Regions from separate parts of the Faecalibacterium sp. BIOML-A4 genome, predicted to be linked through region 1. Evidence: predicted binding sites of a transcription regulator. Region 1 holds the regulator's gene; the other holds the start of a gene.

Region 1 (10,293 bases):
CTTTGTGGGCCTTGCCAATGCATCCACCCCGCTGGTGTGGCTGGGCATCATCGCCTATAGCCTGCAGCTCTACTTTGACTTTTCCGGCTACTCCATGATGGGCATTGGCATGGGCAAGATGCTGGGCTTCGACTTCCCCGCAAACTTCAACTACCCTTATATCTCCGCATCCATCACCGAGTTCTGGCGGCGCTGGCACATGACCCTTTCCGGCTGGTTCCGGGAGTATGTGTATATCCCTCTCGGCGGCAACCGCAAGGGCCTGAAGCGCCAGATCTTCAACCTGTTCGTGGTGGAGCTGCTCACCGGCATCTGGCACGGCGCGAACTGGAACTTTATCTGCTGGGGCCTGTACTACTTTGTGCTGCTGGCTGTAGAAAAGCTGTTCCTGCTGCCCCACCTGCAAAAGGGCAGAGTGTGGCCCCACATCTACACCCTGTTCCTCGTGGTGGTGGGCTGGGCCATGTTCGTGGGCAACGATACGGGCGTAAGCTTCGGTCTGCTGTTCCACAAGCTGTTCGTTCCTTCCGGCGGTGTTTCGCCGCTGTACTTCCTGCGCAACTACGGTGTGCTGCTGGTGGTCAGCATCCTCTGCTGCACCCCGTTCATTGAAAAGATTTGGAACCTGCTCAAAAAGAATGCCGTCACCCGCTGTGCCGCCATTCTGGCGCTGCTGGTGGTCTCCACCGCCTATGTGGTGGGCAGTACCAACAGCCCGTTCCTCTATTTCAACTTTTAAGGAGGCGTGAAGATGGACAAGCATTCCAAAAAATCTTCCTCGCTCCTGCACTACCCGGTGCTGGTGGTGTTCAGCCTGTTCTTTCTTGGTCTGTTCGCACTGGACCTTATTACACCGGACCGCGCCTACAGCGAGATGGAAAACACCACCCTTTCCCAGCGCCCGGCGCTGACCCAGCTTTCCGCCAAGGGGCTGAACAGCTACTTTACCGCCTACACAAAGTACGTGAAGGATCAGGTGTTCGGCCGCGATGAGTGGATCAGCCTGCAGAGCGTGGTGGAGACCACCCTGCTGCAGAAGGAGCAGAACGGCGGCATCCTGCTGGGCAAAGAGCACATGATGTTCCCCCGCACCTTCAGCCTGCTGGACAGCGAGAACCGCACCCTGCCCAAGAACACCGCCGCCGTGGAAGCACTGTGCCAGCGCCACCCGGGTAAGGTGGATGTGCTACTGGCCCCGGCAGCATCGGTCATTTACCCGGAAAACGTGCCTGCAAACGCGCCGCTGCTGGACGAGGATGCCTATCTCGACCAGCTTTCCGCCGCCGTACAGGCCGCCGGAGGGCGCTTTGTGGATGTGCGGCAGACCCTTGCCGAACACAAGGACGAATATATCTACTACCGCACCGACCATCACTGGACGAGCCTTGGCGCTTATTACGCCTACCAGCAGCTGTGCGGTACGCTGAGCCTGACCCCCTTCGACCCCGCCGCGCACACGGCTCTGACCGCCGAAAATTTCTACGGCACCCACTACTCCAAGGCCCGCACATGGAATGCCGTGCCGGATACTATCACCTACTACGACCTGCCGAACAGCCTGACCATCTATAATGTCACCGCTGCAGGCCAGCCCGCAGACGGCCAGACCACCGGCCTGTACGACACGGACAAGCTGAACGTGTACGATAAGTACGCCATGTTCCTGCATGGCAACAACGGCCTGAGCCGCATTGAGGGCGACGGTACCGGGCGCATTCTGGTGATCAAGGACAGCTACGCCAACTGCTTTGCACCGTATCTGACGGCAAACTACGCCCAGATCGATGTGGTGGACTTCCGCAACTACAACTACGGTCTGGATCAGCTGATCGCGGATAACGATTATGACCAGATCCTTGTGCTCTACAGTTTTGACAGCTTCAAGAGCGACCCGTACCTCTACCGTGCCGGTGTGGCCGGGTAAACATGGCAGCGCCTTTTCCGCAAAGGAAAGGGCGCTGTTGTTTTATGTCAAATTATTGCAGTCTTTTTTCACAAATTTTTCCAGTTCTTTTCGGAAGTCTCTCCAGTTTTTGCGCACTCTGCCCATTCACCCCTTGCAAAAAATCAACGGGTGTTGTACAATGGCGATATAGAGCAGTTGCTCTTCATCGATGGTTCGATCTGGTGTGAACAGTGCATAGAATGTGCTGATACGATCTTTGATTCAAAGGAGTGTTATTATGGAAAACAAGATCATGATGCCTGCTTCCTACAACGTTCTTTCCTGCGAAGAGATGACCTACACCGAGGGCGGTGCTACCTTTACGGAAGCTCTGCTGAACTGGATTCCGCCCATTGGCTGGTACATGGGTGTTACCGCCATGCGCAACTACCGCAAGAGCCACCCCAACGACTGGCTGGATACCGGTCTGGATGCTCTGAGCCGCGATATGGATTCCAGTGCGCAGAACATGCTGCGTGATCTGGGACGCATCGTCTGGGTCACCGCGACCAGCGCTACCGGCGTTGGTTTTCTGGTCAATGCTGCCATCGTCCTGCTCTGACCCTGCTCATAAGATCCGTCCGGAGAGACCAAAGACCCCTTTACCCGCGGCCTTTTCCGCCAGAGAGGGCCGCGGGCTTTTCATCAAGCAGAAATAAGAAATCGGCTGCCTGAGCACTGTATACCGTCTGAACGGTCTTTTGCCTGCAGAGAACAGCACTGCTTTCCTTTTCCTGCAAGCAACTACTCGCGTCATGCGGCGGCGCGCCCTGCTTTATGAGAACGATCTCCAAGCGCATATCCCGGTTTATTTTTGGGTTTTAAACAGTGCGATCTTGCACTGTCTGGATAGCTTTGATTCAAAGGAGTGTTATTATGGAAAACAAAATCATGATGCCTGCTTCCTACAACGTTCTGTCCTGCGAAGAAATGACCTACACCGAAGGCGGTGCTACCGTCGGTCAGGCTGTCGCTGCATGGCTGTGGCCCGGCTACGCTACGGTTATCGGCATCAACACCTGCCGTGAAGCACGCAAGAAGGATCACGACAACTGGGTATCCAACGTCTGGAGCGATATCAAAGCCGACTGCAAGGGCAATGTGACCAATACCTTCTACCATGCCGGCATGATCTTCTGGAATGCTGCATCGACCATCAGCAGCTTTGGCCTTTCTGCCGTTATGTCTCTGGGCATCATCTACTTCTAATTTTCAGGAGTACACCAAAGGGCTTTTTGCGGCGGCTCTTCAACGGAAGAGCCGCCGCTTTTTTTATCAAACCTAAAAAAGGAGTTTTGCTTTATGACGAACGCCATTACTTATCCTGCTGCATACAATGTTTTGTCCTGCGAAGAAATGACCTACACCGAGGGCGGCGTAGGTGTTGTGGAAGCCGCCATGGCATGGTTCCCGCTGTACGGCTGGTACAAGGCTGTTTCTGCCATCCACGATTACCGCAAGGCAAATATCAACTCCAACTGGGTGGAAAACGGCATGAACGCTCTGGTTGCCCATGCTGAAAAAAGCCCCACGAACACCATCCATGACATCGGCTGCAGCTTCTGGTTCATTGGTTCCTGCGCAACCATCATCGGCCTTGTGCCCAACGCCCTGTTGATCTTCGGCAACTAAGTCCCGGTCTCTGTTCTGAAAAAGCAAAAGCGGCGGCACCTCCCGTTTGGGAAGTGCCGCCGCTTTTTATGTTATGCGGTTTTCAGTCTCAGTTGTTGAACATGTCCTTCAGCTTTTTGAAGAAGCCCTTGCGCTTTTCATAGTTTTCTTCTTTCAGGGTGCCCTCGAACTTCTTCAGGGCCTCCCGCTGGGTCTTGTTCAGCTTCTTGGGGATCTCCACCTCGCACTTGACGTACATATCACCGCGGCCGCGGCCATTCAGGTACTGGATGCCCTTGCCGCGCAGGCGGAAGGTGGTGCCGCTCTGGGTGCCCTCGGGCACGGTGTACTCCACCTTGCCGTCAATGGAGGGCACCTGCACGGTGTCGCCCAGCACGGCCTGACTGTAAGTGATGGGCACTGTGACCCACACATCGTAGCCGTCGCGCTGGAACACCTCGCTGGGGCGCACCGTGACCATGACGATCACATCACCGGAAGGACCGCCGTTTGCACCGGCATCGCCCATGCCGCGCAGTGCAAAGCTCTGGTCGTCGTCGATGCCCATGGGGATGGACACCTCCAGCGTCTTTTTAGCAGCCACCTTGCCGCTGCCATGGCAGACCTTGCAGGGATTCTTGACCAGCTTGCCCTTGCCGCCACAGCGGGAGCAGGGCTGCTGGGTCTGCATCACACCAAAGGGGGTGCGCTGCTGACGGATCACGAAGCCGCGGCCGCCACAGTCCGGGCAGGTCTCGGGGCTGGAACCGGCGGCACAGCCGCTGCCGTGGCACTCGGTGCACTCCTGCTGGCGGGTGATGGTGATGTTCTTCTTGCAGCCGTGCACGGCCTCGTCAAAGCTCAGGGTGATGCGCACGCGGATATCCTGACCCTTGCGCGGTGCGTTGGGGTTCGCCTGACGGGACGAACCGCCAAAGCCGCCGAAGCCGCCGCCAAAGATATCGCCGAAAATGTCGCCCAGATCCACGCCGTCGCCGCCAAAACCGCCAAAGCCGCCCGCACCGGGGCCGCCGCCGTTCTGTGCTGCATAGGCAGGGTCAACACCTGCAAAGCCGTACTGGTCGTACAGCTGGCGCTTCTTCGGGTCCGAAAGCACCTCGTTTGCTTCGTTTACTTCCTTGAACTTTTCCTCGGCATCCTTATCGCCGGGGTTATAGTCCGGGTGGTATTTCATTGCAAGCTTGCGGTATGCCTTTTTGATCTCGGCATCGGTCGCAGTCTTGGATACCCCCAGCACTTCGTAGTAATCACGCTTTTCCTGTGCCATATCCACTCACCTCTCCGGGAACGTTTGATCCGGGAAACGCCCCGGTTGGTTCCTCGCTCTATAACCAGCAAGAGCCGCTCCGGCAAAACCGGAGCGGCTTTTGCTATTCCACGCGTGCGTCCGCCGGTTTGGCCGGGCACACACTGCTGTGTTTTTTATCAGACTTCCTTGAAGTCGGCATCCACAACGCCGTCATCACCCGGCTTCTGCTGGTTGTTTGCACCTGCGTCGGGGCCGGGCTGTGCACCGGCGGCCTGCTGTGCGGCAGCGGCTGCCTGATACATCTTCTCGAACACCTGGCTCAGAGCTTCCTGCTTTGCCTTGATGTCGTCCACGTTGCCGGACTGAACAGCGGTCTTCAGGTCGGCCAGCTTGCTCTCGGCCTCGCTCTTCACGTCGGCGGGCAGCTTGTCGCCGTTCTCCTTCAGCATCTTCTCGGTCTGGAACACCATCTGGTCGGCACCGTTGCGGATATCGACCTCTTCACGCTTCTTCTTATCGTCGGCAGCAAACTGCTCAGCTTCCTTCACAGCCTTGTCGATGTCCTCCTTGGACATGTTGGTGGAAGCGGTAATGGTGATGTTCTGCTCCTTGCCGGTGCCCAGATCCTTTGCGCTGACCTTCACGATGCCGTTTGCATCGATATCGAAGGTAACTTCGATCTGAGGCACACCACGGGGAGCCGGAGCGATGCCGTCCAGATGGAAGACACCCAGGCTCTTGTTGTCGCGTGCGAACTCACGCTCGCCCTGCAGAACGTTGACCTCAACAGAGGGCTGGTTGTCTGCAGCGGTGGAGAACACCTGACTCTTGTGGGTGGGGATGGTGGTATTGCGGTCAATGATCTTGGTGCACACGCCGCCCAGAGTTTCAATGCCCAGGCTCAGCGGGGTGACATCCAGCAGCAGCAGGCCCTTGACATCGCCCTGCAGCACGCCGCCCTGAATGGCAGCACCCACGGCCACGCACTCATCGGGGTTGATGCCCTTGAAGGGCTCGCAGTTCAGTTCCTTCTTGACTGCATCGTAGACAGCGGGGATACGGGTGGAACCACCGACCATCAGGACCTTCTTCAGGTCAGAGGGACGCAGGCCTGCATCCTGCAGAGCCTTGCGGACGGGGCCCATGGTGCGATCGACCAGATCAGCGGTCAGCTCGTTGAACTTTGCGCGGGTCAGGGTCATATCCAAGTGCTTGGGGCCGGTAGCATCGGCAGTGATGAAGGGCAGGTTGATCTGGCTGCTCATTGCGCTGGACAGTTCGATCTTTGCCTTCTCGGCAGCTTCCTTCAAACGCTGCGCAGCCATCTTGTCCTTGCGCAGGTCGATGCCGTTCTCGGTCTGGAAGGCATCTGCCATCCAGTTGATGATGCGCTCATCGAAGTCATCGCCGCCCAGATGGGTATCACCGTTGGTGGCCAGAACTTCGGTAACGCCGTCGCCCATCTCGATGATGGACACATCGAAGGTGCCGCCGCCCAGATCGTAGACCATGATCTTCTGGTCTTCTTCCTTATCGATGCCATATGCCAGAGAAGCGGCAGTAGGCTCGTTGATGATACGCTTGACGTTCAGGCCTGCAATGGTGCCTGCGTCCTTGGTAGCCTGACGCTGGCTGTCGTTGAAGTATGCAGGAACGGTAATGACAGCCTCGGTAACAGGCTCGCCCAGATAAGCCTCGGCATCAGCCTTCAGCTTCTGCAGGATCATAGCGCTGACCTGCTGGGGAGTGTACTCCTTGCCGTTCAGGGTCACCTTGTGGTCGGTGCCCATGAAGCGCTTGATGGAAGCAACGGTGTTCTCAGGGTTGGTGATGGCCTGACGCTTTGCGACCTGACCCACCAGACGATCGCCGGTCTTGGTAAAGCCGACCACAGACGGGGTGGTGCGTGCACCCTCAGAGTTTGCGATAACAACGGGCTCGCCGCCCTCCATGACAGCCACGCAGCTGTTGGTAGTACCAAGGTCGATACCAATGATCTTACTCATAATGAAAACTCCTCTCGAAAGAACAAATCTTATTGTTTATGTGATGCTCAAATGTTTGTAAGCGGATGTTATATTCAAAACCCTTTCGGGTTTCTGCTTTGTTATTCGGCCACTACAACGGTCGCATGGCGGACGATCTTATCGCCCAGCTTGTAGCCCTTCTGGTAGACCGTGATGACGGTGCCGCTCTCCTGTCCGTCCGGGGCGGGGATCTGCTGCACCGCGTTCATGAAGTTGGGGTCAAAGGGCTTGCCCAGCGCCTCGATCTCCTCCACATGGAGGGCATCCAGCGCCTTGGCGGCCTTGTCCAGCGTCATGGTCACGCCCTTTTTGTAGTTCTCGTCGGTGGTGGGGGCGTTGGCTGCCATCTCCAGCGTATCCAGAATGGGAATGATCTGGTTCACCGCAAAGGAAATGCCATCGTTGAACTTCTGGTCGGCTTCGCGGGTGGAGCGCTTGCGGTAGTTCTCGTACTCCGCTGCCATGCGCAGCAGCTGGTCTTTGGCCTGTGCAGCGTTGGCTTCGGCCGCGTCCAGCTTTGCCTTTACGGCTTCCAGCTCGCGGGCCTTCTTGTTGAACCAGCCGCCATCCTTCTTCTTGTCATCCTTCGGGTCGGCAGCTTCGGCAGCAGGTTCCTGTTCGGGTGCTGCCTGCTGGGCCTTTTCCTCGGGAGCCGTTTCGGGCTGCTCAGCTTCCTGAGCCGGAGCCGTCTTTTTTGCTTCTTCGCTCATTCCAGATCCTCCTTATAGATCACAGTCCGCCGCGGTACGGCAGCCTGTGGGGTGTCTTTTCGTTTGCCGCTCATGCCCTCGCCCAGCTGGTCTGCAAAGTAATGCAGCAGCGGCATCAGTTTCTGGAAGGGCATCCGGGTGGGGCCGATCAATGCAATGGAGCCCCACAGGCCTCCGCCCACCAGATACCGGTCGCTCACGATGCACAGGCCCGGGATCTGCGGTTCCAGATCCTCGCCCAGCAGCACGCTCTCACTGCGTTCTGCCGGAGGTGCGATCAGGCCAGCGGCCTGCTCCTCGTCGTTCAGCAGTGTGAGGATGTCGCCCACCTTGCCGTCCAGCTGGGGCCAGTCCAGCAGATACTGCTCGCCGCCCAGAAATACGTGGGGCTTGACGGAATCCTGCAGGATGGCCGCCGCCGCGCTGATGACAGGCACCAGCTCCGGGTCGATCTGGCTGCACAGCTCTGCCAGCAGCCGGGTGGAAAGATCCACCGGCGCTACAAAGGTAAGGTTGCGGTTCAGCAGTGCGGCAAGCGCCGCTGCATTCTCGCGGGAAAGGCCGGTGCGCACCCGTGCCACACGGGTACGAACGTAACCGGCCGTGGTAACGGCCAGCACAGCCGCTGCGCTGCGGCCCACCTGAACCACTTCATAGTGGGCGATGCACAGATCCTCGGCACACGGGGTGCTGATGGCGGCGGTGCAGCCGCTGATGGCGGCCAGCGCCTTGGCGGCACCTGCGGCCAGCTTTTCCGGCTCATGGTCGAGGCTTGCGAACACCGCATCCACACGGGCGCGGGTCACACGATCCAGCGGCTGATCGTCGGTCAGCAGATTATCAAGGTAGTAACGGTAGCCCTTGGCGCTGGGCACACGGCCCGCGCTGGTGTGGGGCTGCTCCAGCAGGCCCAGCTTTGTCAGCGCCGCCATCTCATTGCGAAGCGTTGCGCTGGAAACCGCCATGTCAAAGTAGTTTGCCAGCACGCTGCTGCCAACAGGCTCGCCTTCGAGACCATACAGCGCCACGATCGCCTGCAAGACTCGCTGCTTGCGTGCATCCATCGTCATAGCGCCTGCCTCCTTTTTGCGTTTGCTTTGTTTGTTTAGCACTCCTTGTTCCTGAGTGCTAAGACCATTATAGCCAATTTTCCGGTGCTGTCAAGCCCCTTGGAAAAATGTTTTAAAAGATTCATAATTCTGTCATAAACGAAAAAAGCGCCCTCCTTATTATAAGGAAAGCGCTCCGGCATGTTCTTTACTCTTCCATCTGCCTTGCCAGAAATGCCGCTGCCACATTCACGGCCTTGAGCTGGGCGGCATCCGGCGTGGCCGTGCGGTCTTCGGTCAGCAGGGCCACCACGCCGGTCACATCGCCTGCCGCAATGATGGGTGCGGCGCACAGCAGCGCCCGGGGCGAGCCTTCGCAGGGCAGGATGCACTTTTCGGCAATGCCCTCGCTCTGGTACAGCCTGCGGCCATCCATCAGCTTTTCCAGCGGCTGGCTGATGCTGCGGTCGGCCAGCTCCCGCCGACCGCTGCCGCTCACCGTAAGGATGCGGTCACGGTCGGCCACCAGTGCGGTCAGCGCAAAGCTTTTGCTGAGCACCTCGGTATACTGGGCCGCTACTGTGTTCATCTCGCCAATGGGCGAATACTTTTTAAAGATCACCTCGCCGTCGCCCGTGGTGAAGATCTCCAGCGGGTCGCCGCGGCGGATGCGCTGGGTGCGGCGGATCTCCTTGGGGATCACCACCCGGCCCAGCTCGTCGATGCGGCGCACGATTCCTGTTGCTTTCATGTTTTTGCTCCTCCGTTTCCTTAAAAATGCCTGCAGCACTAGTATCTGTCAGGCCGGGCCATTTATACCTGCTGCCCCCGCGCAAAAAGACCTGCACGGAAAGCTGCCTCTTCGTTGCGTTTCCGGCAGGGTTCTGCTACAATGATACAAAAAGCCGTTTTCATAAGCACAGCACCCCGCTTATGAAGACAGATCCTAAAATTCTACTGAGAAAGGCAGGTGTCCGGATGCCGAACATCCTCATTCTGGGCGGCGGTGCCGCCGGTCTTGCAGCCGCGCTGGCGGCGGCACAAAGTGCCCCCGCTGCACAGGTCATTGTGCTGGAGCGCAACCCGAAGCCGGGCAAAAAGCTGCTTGCCACCGGCAATGGCCGCTGCAATCTGGATAACACCGGCATTGCACCGGAGCTGTATTTCACTGCCGACCCGGCAGCACTTCGTCCGCTGCTGGATGCCGTAAATACCGCCGACCCGCTGCGCTGGTTCCGTGCGCTGGGGCTTTACACCCGCACCGACGAGGCGGGCCGGGTGTATCCGTACTCCAATCAGGCGGCGGACGTGCTGGCCCTGCTGGAGCACCACCTTGCGCAGCACCATGTGCAGCTGCGCACCGGCTGCACCGTGCGCACCCTGAACCAGAGCCGCAGCGGCTACGCCGTGCAGTTCGAGACGGCAGAGGGCTCTGCCGAAACGCTGCGCGCCGATGCCGTCATCTGCGCCATGGGCGGCGAAGCAGGGCCGCAGTTCGGCACCGACGGCTTTGGCACCCGGTTCGCCGCCCAGTGCGGCGGCAGGGTGGAGCCGCTGTACCCCTGCCTGACCGCCCTGCAGTGCGCAAAGCCCCGCAAAGCGCTGGCTGGCATCCGTGCCAAGGCAGCAGCATCCCTGCTGGACGGTGCCCGTGTGCTTGCCTGCGAGAACGGCGAGGTAC
Region 2 (10,293 bases), on a different contig from region 1:
CACAGGATATCTGGTGGCTGCGCACCAAAGGCATGAGCGAGGAATTCTGCGAGTATCTGCGCACCTATCAGTGGAAGGGCGACATGTACGCTCTGCCCGAGGGCACGGTGGCATACCCGCATGTGCAGATGGTGCGCATCGAGTGCGACCTCGTGGGCGCAATTCTGATCGAGACCTACCTGCTGCAGACCATGAACTTCCACAGTCTGATCGCCACCAAGGCTACCCGCGTCACCGGCCTGAATACCCACACGCCCCGCAGCGTGATGGAATTCGGCACCCGCCGTGCGCAGGGCGAAAGCGCTGGCAACGATGGTGCATATGCTGCTGTTCTGGGCGGCTGCGTGGGCACTGCCAACTGTTTGGCCGAGATGAAGTTCGGCGCGGAGGTCAAGGCTGTGGGCACCGTAGCGCACAGCTTCATCGAGTTCTTCCCCACGGAGTTTGATGCCTTCAAGGCCTTTGCCGATACCTACCCGGATTCGGTCAGTCTGCTGCTGGACACCTATAATATCATGGAGAGCGGTCTGCCCAACCTCATTAAACTGGACGATTACCTCATCGAGAAATACCCCAACGACCCGAACCGCCGCGTCAAGAGCGCCCGTATCGACTCCGGCGACCTGGCCCGCGGCTCCAAGCGCCTGCGCAAGGCACTGGATGCGGCCGGTAAGCCTTACATCAAGCTGGTGGCTTCCAATGGTCTGGACGAAAAGAAGATCGCCAACATGGAGCTGTATGAGCACGCTCATTTTGACTCTTACGGCGTGGGCGAAAACCTGATCACCTCTGCTTCCGACCCCGTGTTCGGCGGTGTGTACAAGCTGGTGGCGGTCAAGCAGCCGGACGGCAGCTACACTCCCAAGATGAAGTGCTCGGATTCCGCCAGCAAGGCCATCATTCCGGGCAAGAAGATGCCGTGGCGCCTCTACGATGAAAATGGTCAGGCCCAGTGTGACCTGATCGCCATGGATGATGAAGTCATCGAGGCGGGCAAGCCCGTCACGATGGTCAATTTGGACTCCGATGCCATCGAGCGCACCGTCACCATTACCCCCACCAAGGTCAAAAAGCTGCTGGTGCCGCATGTGCTGAATGGTCAGCTGGCCATTGAGCTGCCTTCGATCGCAGAGAAGAAGGCATACATTGCAAAGCAGCTCACCGAGGAGACCTGGGAGAGCGAACTGCGTCTGGAGTGCCCGCATAAGCACTATGTGAACATGACCCCGGCTGTGGCCGAGTGCCGTTCCAAGATGTATGCAGAGCTGCACGGCGGCAAGGTGTAAAATAAGCAAAATAAAAAGCCCCTCAAGCGTAAGCTTGGGGGGTCTTTTTATGCCGCCGACGGGGGTCGAACCCGTACTCTGTCTCCAGAAAGGGATTTTAAGTCCCTCGTGTCTGCCAATTTCACCACAGCGGCATACAACGCTAATAATAATACAATAGAATGGCTTCTTTGTCAAGAAAAAGCACGGAGCCCGTCTCTTCATCCTCCATTCACGATTCATTTGTAAAAAGTGCTTTTTCTTTCCGTGGTTTCATGGTATAATAACCTTCAGATACGGTTTTCCGGGCCGTAGCCGCATGCTTTGGCAGCGCGGCAGAAGAGGGCAGAGCGGGCAGCGTACCGCTCTGCTGGGGCAGTGCCCGCAAGATAGGGCGGGCGGGAAATACAAAAAGAGAGGCGAATCGAGATGTTGGATATGATCAAGTGCAGCACCGGCGGCGCATACTATGCCCGCGGTGAATGGGTGCCTGCAGACGGCGAAGCAAGCGCCGCACTGGCAGCAAAGGGCTTTGATGCCGCAGCCATCGAGAACGCAAAGACCGGCACCATGGCCTACAGCATTCTGCAGGCCCACAACACCAGCGGCGATGCCGAAAACCTGAAGATCAAGTTCGATGCCATGGCCAGCCATGACATCACCTTTGTGGGCATCATCCAGACGGCCCGTGCGTCCGGTCTGGAGAGATTCCCCATTCCGTATGTGCTCACCAACTGCCACAACAGCCTTTGCGCCGTGGGCGGCACCATCAATGAGGACGACCACCGCTTCGGCCTGTCCGCCGCCAAAAAATACGGCGGCATTTTTGTGCCCCCGCATCTGGCGGTCATCCACCAGTACATGCGCGAAAAGTTTGCGGGCTGCGGCAAGATGATCCTTGGCTCGGACTCCCACACCCGCTACGGCGCTCTGGGCACCATGGCCATTGGTGAGGGCGGCGGCGAGCTGGCAAAGCAGCTGCTGGGCCGCACCTACGATGTGGCCCGTCCGGGTGTTGTTGCAATTTATCTCACCGGCTCTCTGCCTGCAGGCTGCGGCCCGCACGATGTGGCCATTGCGCTGGTGGGCAAGCTGTTCAAGAGCGGCTATGTCAAAAACAAGGTGATGGAGTTTGTCGGCCCCGGCGTTGCGTCTCTGCGTCAGGATACCCGCAACGCCATCGATGCCATGACCACCGAGACCACCTGCCTGTCCTCCATCTGGGAAACCGACGAAACGACGCAGAAATTCCTTGCGGTGCATGGCCGTGCCGCCGACTATAAGAAGCTGGCTCCGGCCGACCTTGCTTATTACGACGGTGTGGTAGAGGTAGACCTTTCTGCCATCCGCCCCATGATCGCACTGCCCATGCATCCCTCCAATGCATTTACCATTGAAGAGCTGAACGCAAACCTTGAGGATATTCTCCATGCCTGCGAGCAGGATGTGCAGAAGCTGATCGGCCGCAAGGATGTCAGCCTTGACCTGTGCAGCAAGATCGAGAACGGTAAACTGCGTGTGGATCAGGGCGTGATCGCAGGCTGCGCAGGCGGTCTGTACGACAGCATTTATGAAGCTGCCTCCATCCTCAAGGGCCACACCGGCGGCTGCGGTGACTACGCCCTGAGCGTGTATCCCGGCAGCCAGCCCATCATGATGGAACTGGTGCGCACCGGAGTCATCCACGACCTGATGGCCAGCGGTGCCACCGTCCGCACTGCGTTCTGTGGCCCCTGCTTCGGCGCAGGCGACGTGCCCGCCAACGGCGCGCTGTCTATCCGCCATACCACCCGCAACTTCCCCAGCCGCGAAGGCTCCAAGCCCGGCAACGGCCAGCTTTCCGGTGTGGCACTGATGGATGCCCGCAGCATTGCGGCCACCACGGCCAACGGCGGCATTCTGACCCCGGCTACCGATATCGACTATGATCCCACTGTGCCGGAGTATCAGTACGATCCTTCCAGCTACGATACCCGCGTGTATCAGGGCTTTGGCAAGGGCGATTACGATGCTCTGCTCAAGCTTGGCCCCAACATCAAGGACTGGCCCGAAATTGCACCGCTGGGCGATAACCTGCTGCTGAAGGTGGCATCTTACATCACCGACCCTGTCACCACCACCGACGAGCTGATCCCCTCCGGTGAGACTTCGTCTTACCGTTCCAATCCTCTGGGTCTGGCCGAGTTTACCCTCAGCCGCAAGGACCCGGAGTATGTGGGCCGTGCCAAGGCCGTGCAGGCCGAAGAAAAGGCCCGCCGTGCAGGCGAGGGCAGCGCCGAGGTGCTGGCCCAGCTGCACAAGGTGCCCGGCTGCGAAAACCTGACTTGGAACGATGTGCAGATCGCATCCACCATCTTTGCCGTCAAGCCCGGCGATGGTTCTGCCCGTGAGCAGGCGGCCAGCTGCCAGCGTGTGCTGGGGGCCGGTGCCAACATCGTTACCGAGTACGCCACCAAGCGCTACCGCTCCAACCTCATCAACTGGGGTATGCTGCCGCTGCAGCTGGTGGGCGCAACGCCCTTCGGTCTGGGCGACTATGTCTTTATCCCGAATGTCCGCGAGGCCCTCAAGGGCGACCTGCAGGACATCAAGGCCTATGTGCTGGGCGACACCGCAAAAGAGTTCAGCCTGTACATGGCTCCGCTGACCGCCGACGAGCGCAAGATCCTGGCCGACGGCTGCCTGATCAATTTCTATAAGCACTGATATGATAGAAGGCTTCCTCTTTTGGGGAAGCCTTTCTCTGGTTTTCTTGGGAGGTTCATTTTCCATGCCCGGCGATCTTCACAACCATTCCACCTGTTCCGATGGCTCTGTGCCCATCCACCGCCTGCCGCTCATGGCGGCGCGGGCGGGGCTGGACACCATGGCCATTTCCGACCACGACACCCTGCTCAGCGTAAACTACTGCTATGAGCACCCTGTGCAGGACGGCGTGCGCCTGCTCCCGGCCACCGAGCTGACCGGCTATGACCATGAGCATAAGCATCGCGTGCACCTGCTGTGCTACTTCCCGAACCCGGAAAGCCGGGAACTGAAGGAGCACTGCGACATCCTGCGACAGCGCCGCAACGAGTGCGGCCTGCAAAGCGCAAAGGAGATCGAAGCGCTGTACCCGCAGTTCCGCACGGAACAGGCGCTGGAATACGCAAAGGACAGCGGTGTGCTGTTCAAAAGCGGCATTATGGAAGCGCTGCACCAGCTGGGGCTGTGCGATGCTGTGTACGGCAAGCTGTACAGTTATCTCTTTGGCTGGGAGCCGCGCGGTGTGGTGCTGCATCAGGTAAAATATCCCTCGGTGCAGGAAGTGATCGCCACGGCGAAAGCTGCCGGTGCGGTGCTGGTATTTGCACATCCGACCGTTTACAAGAGCATGCCGCTGGTGCGTCAGCTTGCCAAAGAGGGCATCATCGATGGCATTGAGGTGGAGCACCCCCGCAACAGCCCGGAGGACAGGGCCGAGTGTGCTGCTCTGTGTGAGCAGTATGGGCTGATCCATACCGGAGGTACGGACTTCCACGGTGCAAACCATAAGGTGCCGCACCCGGTGGGTACCTGTACCACGGCGGACGATCAGGTGGCCCGCATTCTGGAGCTGGCCCACAAGCGCCGCGGTATTGATGTGTGACCCGGTCACATTGACATTCCGGCACGCTGCTCTATAATAGAAGCAGACGATCTTCGTCGGGATTTCTGTCAAAAAGAGAGGATTTTGAACTATGAGCAAGGAATTCAGCTTCCCGAACAGCGGCACCTGTTCCAAGCAGACCAACTTTGTGCTGAACGATGACCACACCATTGCGTCCATGGAGGTCATTGGCGGCTGCAACGGCAACCTGAAGGGCATCTGCCGTCTGGTCAAGGGCATGAAGGCCGAAGATGTGATCGACCGCATGGAGGGCACGCTCTGCGGTTTCCGCAATACCAGCTGCCCGGATCAGATCGCCAAGAACCTGAAAAAGGCTCTGGCCGAAATGGACTGAAAAATCAAACAGCGAAGGGGAGATGCCTGCGGGTATCTCCTTTTTGTTTTCCCATCCCGACAGAAAGAGATGTTTTTTTTCTGTGCTTCGGGGCTATACTTCTTGTGAAAACGAATTTCATCAGCAAGGAGCGGGCAAATGAGTATTTGGGAAAAACTTGGCTTTGGCGGGTACAAGGGCTTTTCGCACGAGTCGGATCAGCTGCTGCGCAGTGCGGTGGAGCTTGCCGGGAACCTTGGCTGCGAAAAAGCCGATACCGGCCACCTGCTGCTGGCGATCCTGCAGCAGGATCACGGGGCGGCAGCACGGTTTCTGGAGGGCAAGCAGATCCGGGAACCGGAGGTGCGCCGTCAGCTGGCCGAGAGCCGCCGCGCACCGGCTTTGCATCTGGATCGCTACGCTCTTGCGTCGGACCTCAAGCGCACCATGGATTACGCCATCATCGGGGCACAGAACGCACACCTGAACCGGGCCGAGCCGGAACATCTGCTCTGCGCCATGCTGGAGGATGACGGCTGCACAGCAGGCATCCTGCTGGCATCCATGGGCGTGCAGCTCACAGATGCCGTGCGGGAATGCCGCCAGCTGTCCGGGCAGTTCGTACTGCCGTATCAGATGCGGACCACGGTCAGTGCGCCGCGCGGCAGCCGCGCCAGTGATAAGTACTGCCGGGATCTGACCCGCCGTGCTGCGGAACGGGAACTGGACCCGGTGTTCTGCCGGGAAGCAGAGCTGGACCGCATGGTGGAGATCTTATGCCGCCGTCAGAAGAACAACCCCTGCCTTGTGGGGGAGCCGGGCGTGGGCAAGACCGCCCTTGCCGAAGGGCTGGCCCAGCGCATTGCCACGGATCGTGTGCCCCGTGCGCTCAAGGGCCGCCGTCTGCTGGCACTGGATATGGCCAGCCTTGTGGCGGGCACCAAATACCGCGGTGACTTTGAGGAGCGGTTCAAGAACCTGCTGGAAGAGCTGGTGCGGGACGGCAGCTCCATCCTGTTCGTGGACGAGTTCCACACCATCGTGGGCGCCGGTGCAGCGGAGGGTGCCATCGATGCAGCCAGCATCTTAAAACCGGTGCTGGCCCGGGGTGAGATACAAATTATCGGCGCTACCACTACCGAAGAGTTCCGCACCCACATCCAGAAGGATGCCGCACTGGAACGCCGTTTCGGCAAGGTGCAGGTAGAGGAGCCTACGCCTGCGCAGGCGCTGGATATCCTCAACGGGCTTGCGCCGCGCTATGAGTGCTACCACAATGTCTGCCTTCCGCCGGAAGCGCTGCAGGCTGCGGTGGAGCTTTCGGTGCGGTATCTGCCGGGGCGCTTTCTGCCGGATAAGGCCATCGACCTTGTGGACGAAGCCTGTGCGGCGGCACGCATCCGGGCCGAGCAGGCAAAGCAGTCAAAGCCCACGCTGATGCCGGACGATATCGCCCATGTGGTGGCGCAGGCCAGCGGTGTGCCGGTGGAGCGGGTAGGTGAGCAGGAGCGGGAACGGCTGGACAAGCTGGAAGAACGTCTCAACGCCGAGATCGTGGGCCAGAGCCGGGCTGTGGCTGCGGTGGCAGGTGCCATCCGGCGCAGCCGCACCGGTCTTGGCGAGCCGGGCCGGCCCATGGGTGCCATGTTGTTTCTTGGCCCCACGGGAGTGGGCAAAACGGCTCTTGCCCGGGCGCTGGCGGTCAGCTGGTTCGGCAGCGAAAAGGCCCTGCTCAAATTTGATATGTCGGAGTATCAGGAGCAGCACACCGCTGCCCGGCTGCTGGGTGCGCCGCCGGGCTATCTGGGCCATGACGAGGGCGGACAGCTGACCGAAGCAGTGCGCCGCCGCCCTTACAGTGTGGTGCTGTTTGACGAGATCGAAAAGGCACACCCGGACATTCAGAACATCCTTTTGCAGATACTGGAAGATGGCCAGCTGACCGATGCCATGGGCCGCAAGGCGGATTTCCGCAACACCATCGTACTGCTCACCTCAAACCTCGGCGCACGTTTTTTGGCGGGTCAGAGCACGCCGCTGGGCTTTGCGGCGGGCAGCGAAGCCGTGTTTGAAAAGCAGTCTGCGCAGGCCATTGAGGAGGCAAAAAAGTGGTTCCGGCCAGAGCTGGCAGGCCGTCTGGACGAGATGATCGTATTCCGTCCGCTGGCCGACGACAGCCTGTGCGCCATTGCCGAAAAAATGCTGTGCCAGCTGGAGCAGCGTGCCGCCCGCAGCGGCTACCAGCTGCATCACACACCGCGGGTAGGGCAGGCACTGGCAGCAAAGGCCCGCTCTGCCTACGGGGCCAGAGAACTGCGCCGCGCAGTGGACAGGGCAGTGGAGCAGGCACTTGCGGATCAGATCGCATCCGGCACGGCCTGCGTGGGCCAGCACTGGACGGCGGACTGCTCGGCGGATGGTTCCATCGTCCTGCGGGAGGACGAAACCGCAACACTGTAAAGCATCGGAAGCTCAAAAGGACCGCCCTGAGTTACAAGACCCGGGGCGGTATTTTTTGTCTGTAGGGGGGAGCGGAGACATCCGCTCCTTTTTTGTGCGTACGGGGCAGGGACATTGTGAGATTGGCTCTTGCATCCTTTTGGTTTTCTGTTATCATAGAAGCAACAGAATTGCAGGAGGAAGTCCATGCGCACATTATTTCTTTTGAATCCAACTGCCGGTAAGGCCGATTGCACCCGTACGCTGCCGCAGCAGATCAATGCTGCCGCCGCGCGTGCAGGGCTTGCGCCGGAAGAATATACCATTCAGGTCACAAATCACGCCGGTCATGCCCGGGAGCTGGCCAATGCCGCTGCGCAGCAGGCCCGGCAGAGCGGGGAAGAACTGCGGGTCTTCACTGCCGGCGGCGACGGCACCTTCAACGAAGCACTCACCGGGATCTATGGCTATGCAAATGCAGCCGTGGGCTGTCTGCCCTTTGGCAGCGGCAACGATTTTCTGCGCACCTTTGGTACAAAGGAAGAGTTTCTGGATCTGGATGCCCAGCTGGCCGGTGGGTCGGTGAGCATCGATCTGATGCAGACCAGCCTTGGCCTTTCGGCCACCATCTGCGCTGCCGGTCTGGATGCGCAGGTTGCCTACGGCATCCCGAAGTTCCGGCGCATCCCGCTGTGCGGCGGCGAGATGGCCTATGTGCTTTCCATTGTGGAACAGCTGTGCGGACACATCGGCCGCAGGGTGGAGTACACCATCGATGGTGAAACGCTGGATGTGGACTGCCTGATGTGTGCCATCTGCAATGGCCGCACCTATGGCGGCGGTTTCTGTGCAGCGCCGGAAGCACAGCCCGACGACGGCTGGCTGGATGTATATATCATCCGCAAGGTGAGCCGCGTGACCATTGCAAAGCTGCTGGGAATGTACAAGAGCGGCAAGCACTTCCAGAACGGTCAGCTCGTCAGGGCTGCAGAGCCGTACTTCATTTACCGCCGCGCAAAGCAGGTGAGCCTGCGCGCTGCGGATGGCCGCGGGCCGATCGTTGCCACGGCAGACGGTGAATGCGCACCCAAGGAGCAGATCACTGTACAGGTACAGCCGCTGGCAGGGCGCATCCTTCTGCCAAAGCCTGCTTTTGAGCGCTTTGCAGCGCAGAGGACGGCACAGAGTGCAGACCGAACATGAAAAACCAGAAGAAGAGACAGCTTTTTTGTCCAAGAAGAAAGCTGTCTCTTTTTCGTTGTACGGCTGATTTTTTCATCTGTCATAAATTCTTAACAAAAAGAAGCAAAAAAGGTCTTGATTTTTTGGGTCAAGATGAGTACAATACACTTAGCACTCAGAGAAATGGAGTGCTAAAGAACCAAAGAGCCGACATGAGGCCCTTTGGACACAGCAAAGTTTTAAATTATATTTTTACTATAGGAGGGCAAGAACTATGAAGATCATTCCTCTTGCAGACCGTGTTGTCATTAAGGCTGTTGAGGTTGAGGAGACCACCAAGGGCGGTCTGATCCTGACCGGCAGTGCTAAGGAAAAGCCCCAGGTGGCTGAGGTCATCGCTGTCGGCCCCGGCGGCGTTGTGGACGGCAAGGAAGTCAAGATGACTGTGAAGGTCGGCGACAAGGTCCTCACCAGCAAGTACTCCGGTACCGAGGTCAAGGTGGACGGCGAAGAGTGCACCATCGTCCGTCAGGGCGATATCCTGGCAGTCGTTGAGGACTGAGCGGTTTCCCCTCTGATATTTAAAAATTGAGCTTTAAAGGAGCGATTTGATTATGGCTAAGCAGATCAAGCAGGGCGAGGATGCCCGCAAGGCACTGTGTGCCGGTATCGATACCCTGGCAAACACCGTTAAGATCACCCTGGGCCCCAAGGGCCGCAATGTGGTGCTGGGCAAAAAGTTCGGTGCACCGGTCATCACCAACGATGGCGTGACCATTGCCAAGGAGATCGAGCTGAAGGACGAGTTCGAGAACATGGGCGCACAGCTGGTGCGTGAAGTCGCTACTAAGACCAACGACGCAGCAGGCGACGGCACCACCACCGCAACCGTTCTGGCACAGGCCATGGTCACCGAGGGCATGAAGAATGTCACCGCCGGTGCAAACCCCATGGATATCCGCCGCGGCATGAGCAAGGCCGTTGCCAAGGCTGTTGAGACCATCAAGGCTCACAGCCAGAAGGTGAAGGACAGCAACGATATCGCCCGCGTCGGCACTATTTCTGCAGGCGATCCCGAGATCGGCCGTCTGATCGCCGAGGCTATGGAGAAGGTCACCTCCGATGGCGTTATCACCATTGAGGAGAACAAGACCACCGCTGAGACCTACAACGAGATCGTGGAAGGCATGCAGTTCGACCGCGGCTACCTCACCCCGTATATGGTCACCGATACCGACAAGATGGTGGCTGATCTGGACAACGCCGCTATCCTGATCACCGATAAGAAGATCAGCGTGATTCAGGATCTGGTTCCTCTGCTGGAGCAGGTGATGCAGAACGGTATGAAGCTGCTGATCGTGGCTGAGGACATTGAGGGCGAGGCTCTGTCCACTCTGATCGTCAACCGCCTGCGCGGCACCCTGAACGTCTGCGCTGTCAAGGCT

What was found. Region 1 encodes HrcA, which represses chaperone genes, less so after heat shock. Its sites were predicted from a motif close to TGTTAGCACTCNNNNNNNNNGAGTGCTAACA; they were not measured.
Region 2: a site for HrcA is predicted at 9,015-9,045, ahead of GKG34_RS01590 (co-chaperone GroES). Genes of this name have one in related genera too.

Annotation. Positions count from the first base shown of each region.
Region 1 is NZ_WKZG01000012.1:26,464-36,756, reverse strand. Features, by position in the region: gene GKG34_RS09395 (MBOAT family O-acyltransferase) at 1-739, shown strand, start outside; gene GKG34_RS09390 (DHHW family protein) at 752-1,924, shown strand; gene GKG34_RS09385 (hypothetical protein) at 2,184-2,507, shown strand; gene GKG34_RS09380 (hypothetical protein) at 2,822-3,154, shown strand; gene GKG34_RS09375 (hypothetical protein) at 3,248-3,577, shown strand; gene dnaJ (molecular chaperone DnaJ) at 3,666-4,844, opposite strand; gene dnaK (molecular chaperone DnaK) at 5,003-6,832, opposite strand; gene GKG34_RS09360 (nucleotide exchange factor GrpE) at 6,934-7,563, opposite strand; gene hrcA (heat-inducible transcriptional repressor HrcA) at 7,560-8,633, opposite strand; gene GKG34_RS09350 (stage V sporulation T C-terminal domain-containing protein) at 8,821-9,363, opposite strand; gene GKG34_RS09345 (aminoacetone oxidase family FAD-binding enzyme) at 9,591-10,293, shown strand, end outside.
Region 2 is NZ_WKZG01000001.1:331,279-341,571, forward strand. Features, by position in the region: gene GKG34_RS01555 (nicotinate phosphoribosyltransferase) at 1-1,286, shown strand, start outside; tRNA gene GKG34_RS01560 (tRNA-Leu) at 1,337-1,420, opposite strand; gene GKG34_RS01565 (hydratase) at 1,695-3,971, shown strand; gene GKG34_RS01570 (PHP domain-containing protein) at 4,036-4,893, shown strand; gene GKG34_RS01575 (TIGR03905 family TSCPD domain-containing protein) at 4,985-5,248, shown strand; gene GKG34_RS01580 (ATP-dependent Clp protease ATP-binding subunit) at 5,387-7,687, shown strand; gene GKG34_RS01585 (YegS/Rv2252/BmrU family lipid kinase) at 7,874-8,869, shown strand; gene GKG34_RS01590 (co-chaperone GroES) at 9,123-9,410, shown strand; gene groL (chaperonin GroEL) at 9,463-10,293, shown strand, end outside.